DNA from 2 places in the Sinorhizobium sp. P24N7 genome. Region 2 is predicted to be linked to the other one. Evidence: riboswitches for the same ligand, from Rfam matches in the RefSeq annotation. Region 2 holds a riboswitch; the other holds the start of a gene.

Region 1 (3,204 bases), on a different contig from region 2:
TGCGCGACGAGCCGAAGGGCAAATGAAAATCCTTCAGCGGATAGCGCACGTTCTCGATCGAAAGACCGTCAAGGTCCGCAAAGCCGAGGATCGAGAAGAGGCTGCCTTTCGGCAGCTCGATCTCCTGCGAGCCGGGCAGCAGCGGATAGGCCTCCTCCTCGCCGGAGGTCATCATCACCGCAACGCCGCTCTGGGCAAGCGCGACGGTACCGAGGAGATGCAGGAAAGCATGATCGCTGCGCGCGCCGCCGAGTCCGCCCGCGAAGACGAGCGAGGTCGCGCCACGCTCGAGGGCTGCCTCGACGGCGATCTCCCCGTCGGTCGCGTTCTTGGCAGCTGGATGGCGTTCACGCGGGACGCCGGCAAACTCCGCCAGAAGCGCCTCATCCGTGGAATCGAAATCGCCGACCCAGAGATCGGGAACGATCCCCAGCGTCCTTGCATGACGCATGCCGCCGTCGGCGGCGACGAAGCGACTGCCTTCGAGCTGTCGAGCGAGCCGGTCTGTCGGCGTCAGCGCGCCGCCGAGCAGGATGGTGAAGGGTGATCGGGTCATGGCAGAAGCCCATAGCGCAAAGCAGCGGCGAAGGAAAAGGGCTCCGGCTGCTGTTTTGCGAACGCATGCTGCGCGGATCAGGTTCCGGACGCCGGATCCCCGGGAAAAAGCATGCCGTCGTAGATACCGGGCGTCGACCCGGCGATCTCCACCGCACCCACCGCACGGGCATAGAATTCGGCAGGGCCGACGCCGCCGATGATCGCATAGGCATAGCCGGCGGCGCGCATGGACAGCAGGCTTTCGACAAGCAGGGCCTCGCCGATGCCCTTGCCGCGCATGGTCGCGTCGACTCCGGTCGGACCGAAGAAGCCGAGCGCGGTTACGTCATGGCAGGCAAAGCCCACGATCCGGTCCCGATGGTGAGCGATATGGATGCGCGTCGGCGTCGAGGAGAAGGCGGTTTCGGCCTCGCCGGCCCACCCGGCCCCGAAGCGCTCCTCGATCCAGGGAATGACGGCCCGCCGCTCGGCCGCAAGCGCCCGGCGGATGCGGATGTCGGGGTCGAGACGCGATGGGCGGCCCTCGGGCAAGGCATAGAGGCGGACGAGCATGTCTGGCATGAAATTGTCTCCGCTTTCGGCGAACAAACGACGCCGGCAATTGTTTGACTTTTAATAGCGCGGCTGACGCGGACGGCAAACGCCCCTGCTGAAACTCAGCTTGCCTAAGCCGTCGCCGGAAGCTAAATCTCTTGCTGCTCTAACGGGGTGCCCTGGTCGGCTTTTGCGACCGTGGCTGAGAGGCTTCGAGCCAACCCGCGGAACCTGATCCGGCTCATACCGGCGGAGGGATTAGAAGCGATCGGACCGATACGCGCTTTTCCCATTGCAGCAACAACAAAGGGAGAGGTGCCAGAATGTCCAGTTCACTCCATCGAAAAATCCTTGGCCGGCTTGCGATCGCCGCAGCTTCGATCGCGGTATTTTCCGTGAGCGCGGCGGCCGCGGAAAAAACCCTGACGGTCTATACCTATGAGAGCTTCATCACCGAATGGGGGCCGGGCGCCAAGGTGGCGGAAGCGTTCGAGAAGACCTGCGACTGCAAGGTCGATTATGTAGGGGTTGCCGACGGGGTCGAACTCCTGACGCGGCTGAAGCTCGAAGGTCAGGGATCCAAGGCCGACATCGTACTCGGTCTCGACACCAATCTGGTGGCGGAGGCGAAGGCGACCGGCTTCTTCGCGCCGCACGGCGCCGATACCGCTTCCGTCAAGGTCCCGGGCGGCTTCTCCGACGACACCTTCATACCGTATGACTACGGCCATTTCGCCGTTGTCTACGACACCGAGACGCTGAAGGGTCCACCGAAGAGCCTCAAGGACCTGGTCGAGGGCGATCCGTCGCAGAAGATCGTCATCGAGGACCCGCGGACCTCAACCCCCGGCCTCGGCCTCCTGCTGTGGGTGAAGTCGGTCTATGGCGACCAGGCCGGCCAGGCCTGGGCGAAGCTCAAGGACCGCGTGCTGACGGTCACGCCGGGCTGGTCGGAAGCCTATGGCCTCTTCACGAAGGGCGAGGCCCCGATGGTTCTCTCCTACACCACCTCGCCCGCCTATCACATGGTCGCGGAAAACACCGAGCGCTACCAGGCGGCCCCCTTCGCCGAAGGCCACTATATCCAGATCGAAGTCGCCGCATTGACGAAGAACGCGAAGGACCCGGAACTCGCCCGAAACTTCCTGACCTTCATGATCGGTCCGGAATTCCAGTCGATCATCCCGACGACCAACTGGATGATGCCGGTGACCGCAACCAAGGAGCCACTGCCGGAAGCCTTCAGCAAGCTCGTCGACCCGCAAAAGACGCTCCTCATTCCCTCCGAGGAGGTCGCCGCCAACCGCAAGGCCTGGGTCGACGAATGGCTGGCCGCCATGAGCCGGAACTGAGGCCGGATTGTCCGGCACGAAGGAAAGCAAGATGACAATCGCCGCCGGGGCCTTCGCCTTCGGCGGCATCCTGCTTTTCGTCGGCCTCGCCGGCGCGGCACTGCTTGCCCAGTCGGCCGGCAGCGCCGGCGCCGGTCCGCTTTTCGATGCCTATATCTGGCGCATCACACGCTTCACGCTGCTGCAGGCCAGCCTCTCGACGCTTCTTGCCATCCTTTTCGCCATACCCGTGGCCCGGGCACTTGCCCGCCAGGCTTCGTTCCCCGGCCGCATCTGGGTGCTGCGGCTTCTGGCGCTGCCACTCGGCCTGCCGGCGATCGTCGCCGCACTCGGGCTGATCGAAATCTGGGGCCGGCAGGGGCTCTTGAACAGGGTGCTTTCGGCAGGCGGGTTGGAGCAGCCGGTCAGCATCTATGGCCTCTCCGGCATTCTCATTGCCCATGTCTTCTTCAACATGCCGCTCGCCGCACGCTTGATGCTTGCCGGCATCGAGCGCATTCCGGCCGAATACTGGCGCAGCTGCGCCAATCTCGGCATGGGTTCCTTCGCCACCTTTCGCTTCATCGAGTGGCCGGTGATCCGTGGATTGCTTCCCGGCATCGCCGGGCTCATCTTCATGCTCTGCGCCACCAGCTTCACGCTCGTGCTGACGCTTGGCGGGGGGCCGGCCGCGAGCACGCTCGAAGTGGCGATCTACCAGGCGCTGCGCTTCGACTTCGATCCGCCGCGGGCGATCGCCCTTTCGGCACTTCAGGTCGCC
Region 2 (3,204 bases):
TATCCTTGATGACCAGAGTCTCGGTCGCTTCGTCCCAGGCGGCTTCGAGGTTGGAGGAGAGGACCAATTCGTTGAAGCCCAGCTTGCGAAGCTTGGCGAGAGTCTCGTCCTGCGTATGCTCCGGGATTTGAAGGGCGAAATCCTGGTATCCGGCGCGGACGTCAGTCGGAATGCCGTTTCGCGGTTTCGCGAGCGCCAGCTCGTATCCCTTCATCGTGAAGCGGATGCGTTGCGGCCGATCGCCCTCTCCAGCATCCGGAGTGTCGTTGTATTCGTCCCAGTCTTCCACGCCGGTGCTCGAGTCAGGCAGATCGCCATCGATTCCCGCCACGCGGAACGTTCCGAACTCCGGCAGCAGCGTCGTGAAAGGGAAGTTCTCATGCTGCCCATCCTGCAGAGCGACGAACTTCTTCAGCGCTTCCACGCTGGGATCCCAGGAAAAGCCCGAAATGCTTGCTTCGGAGACTTTGACGTAGTCCGCGCCCTCCGCCAACGAGAAGCCATTCACCGACGCGTCGAGCTTCCGGCCATCGAGCCGGAGCGCGAGGCGATCCATCGCCAGCTTGATCCTCTCGCCCTCTTCACCATCCTTGTCCGGCGCGTCGATCTTCAGACCCAGCATTTCCATGTCGGCCTTCCTCGTCAAATCGGCGACCGACAGAATCCGGGCGAAATAGTCTTGACGCTCCGCCACGGGCAGATCCTCGGGCGACGAGACCGAGTTGAGCTTCTCCAGAGTTTCGCGAAGTGGCTCGTCCAGCATCCGCATGCTTACGCCGCTGCTGCGAACCTCGTCATAGCCGAAGCTCGCCTCGCCATCCGAGAAGGCTATATCCTTGATCGAGAATGGCCCATAGACAGGCCTTGCCTGCCCGTCGCCCGGCCCGGCCTTTTCAGTATAGATGCGGGCCAGATAGGCGGCATCGACGTCCTGCCCCGTCATGGCTCCAAGGGAGCCCGTCAGCCGCTTCCTCTCGCCGCCCTCTCCATCGGAGGCGCCTATGGCGGCTTCGAAGCTCGCACCACTCGCCGAATAGCGCGCAATGCGGCCATCGACGATACCTTCCGAGACCACGTTCTTGTAGACCAGCTTCTGCTCGCTACCGGCAACCGTCTGCGTGATGATCACCTCAGGGGCGGTGACGCTCTTTGCCGTAAAAAGCGCCAACTGTTTCGGCAGCGAAAGGTTGCTTCCCGCGCCGAACATTTGCGCCAGCGTGTCGCGACCGAACTCCGCCTGCTCGACGATCACCTTCGGCACGGCGATCTTGCCCGGGCGCATATCGAGGTCCACGCCGCTGACCTCGAGCATGCCGTCCAGAAATAGGATCCTGGGCCGCCCGTCGATCGCGGCGACGCGAAGTTCGGATCCTTCCTTCAGCGGCAGCGTCAGGTCGCGCAGGTGAACGCGCCCGAAGAAGTCCGCTTCGACCGTGCCCACTCTGCCGCCCCGTTCGGCGATCAGCCTGCTCACGCTCTTTTCGACAGCAATCTTGTAACCGGTCGCGCCTGCGGCTGCGATTGCGATGACCGCAACGGCCGCCCAAAGCGCCTTGCGTCCCCTTTTCCTGGTCCCCGTCTCCGCCTGCCCCAAGACCTTCACCCCTTTTCGCTATGCGCATCATGGCGCTTCAGACTCGGACGGTAAGTAGATTTAGAACTTTGCATTTGCAAGCATGGCGCGAGCCCTGCGCACGGGATTTAGCCGGTGCAAAAACCATCTTGACGCCGCGGCGATAACCGTCCCTAATTGCGCCATTCACCAGGGGGGTCCCGGCAAGGGGCTGAGATACTGCTAGCGCGCGCAGTGACCCGTTGAACCTGATCCAGTTCATACTGGCGTAGGGACGGTGCAGACGTGCAGCAGCCAGGATTCCGTTTATCGGCAATTCATCGGTGATACGTCTTTTCATCCTTCCGGCTTCAGAACTGGGTCTCCAACGCGAAAACATTGGAGCCTCAAGATGAATCTAATCAAGCCTCTCGCCGCTGCGCCCTCGGTCACGCAAGGACCGCTCCCGGCATCCCGCAAGGTTTACAAGCCGGGCGAGATCCACCCGGAGATCCGCGTGCCGATGCGCGAGATCGCGCTGCATCCGACCTCCGGCGAGCCGCCGGTGACTGTTTACGATTCCTCCGGCCCCTACACGGTCGAAAACGCCGATATCCGCATCGACGCGGGCCTGCCGCGCCTTCGCAGCGACTGGGTTCTCAAGCGCGGCGATGTCGAAAGCTACGACGGCCGTGCGGTGAAGGCCGAAGACAACGGCTTTGCCACCGGCGAAAGGCTGACGCCGGAATTCCCGATTCGTCACCAGCCGCTCAAGGCGAAGCCGGGAAAAGCGGTAACCCAGCTCGCCTATGCCCGCGCCGGCATCGTCACGCCGGAGATGGAGTTCATCGCCATCCGCGAAAATCTCGGCCGGAAGGCCGCGAAGGAGGCGCTTGCCCGAGACGGCGAAAGCTTCGGTGCCTCTGTCCCCGATTTCGTAACGCCGGAATTCGTGCGCCAGGAAGTGGCGAGCGGCCGCGCCATCATTCCGGCCAATATCAACCACCCGGAAGCCGAGCCGATGATCATCGGCCGCAACTTCCTGGTGAAGATCAACGCGAATATCGGCAATTCCGCCGTCACCTCATCGATGGCCGAGGAGGTCGAGAAGATGGTCTGGGCGACGCGCTGGGGCGCCGACACGGTCATGGACCTTTCCACCGGCCGCAACATTCACAACATCCGCGAATGGATCATCCGCAATTCGCCGGTACCGATCGGCACCGTGCCGCTCTACCAGGCGCTGGAAAAGGTAAACGGCATCGCCGAGGATCTTTCCTGGGAGGTCTTCCGCGACACGCTGATCGAGCAGGCGGAACAGGGCGTCGACTATTTCACCATCCATGCCGGGGTCAGGCTTCATTATATCCCGCTCACCGTGGATCGCGTCACGGGCATCGTTTCGCGCGGCGGCTCGATCATGGCGAAGTGGTGCCTGCATCACCACCGCGAGAGCTTCCTCTACGAGCATTTCGAGGAGATCTGCGACATCTGCCGCGCCTATGACGTTTCCTTCTCGCTCGGCGACGGCCTGCGTCCCGGCTCTATCGCCGACGCAAACGACCGGGCCCAGTTCGCGGAGCTCGAAACGCTCGGCGAACTGACGAAGATCGCCTGGGCCAAGGATTGCCAGGTGATGATCGAAGGGCCGG

What was found. Region 2 has a riboswitch for thiamine pyrophosphate ahead of thiC (phosphomethylpyrimidine synthase ThiC). Riboswitches for the same ligand answer to the same signal wherever they lie in the genome.
Region 1: linked by a shared signal. The riboswitch ahead of thiB (thiamine ABC transporter substrate binding subunit) and the one ahead of thiC (phosphomethylpyrimidine synthase ThiC) in region 2 are both predicted to bind thiamine pyrophosphate.

The regions. Positions count from the first base shown of each region.
Region 1 covers NZ_JBHMIW010000006.1:189,948-193,151, reverse strand. Annotated here, with positions in the region: gene ACFHWW_RS12300 (thiamine diphosphokinase) at 1-556, opposite strand, end outside; gene ACFHWW_RS12295 (GNAT family N-acetyltransferase) at 634-1,119, opposite strand; TPP riboswitch at 1,253-1,367, shown strand; gene thiB (thiamine ABC transporter substrate binding subunit) at 1,416-2,444, shown strand; gene thiP (thiamine/thiamine pyrophosphate ABC transporter permease ThiP) at 2,452-3,204, shown strand, end outside.
Region 2 covers NZ_JBHMIW010000001.1:7,175-10,378, reverse strand. Annotated here, with positions in the region: gene ACFHWW_RS00055 (hypothetical protein) at 1-1,594, opposite strand, end outside; TPP riboswitch at 1,755-1,866, shown strand; gene thiC (phosphomethylpyrimidine synthase ThiC) at 1,965-3,204, shown strand, end outside.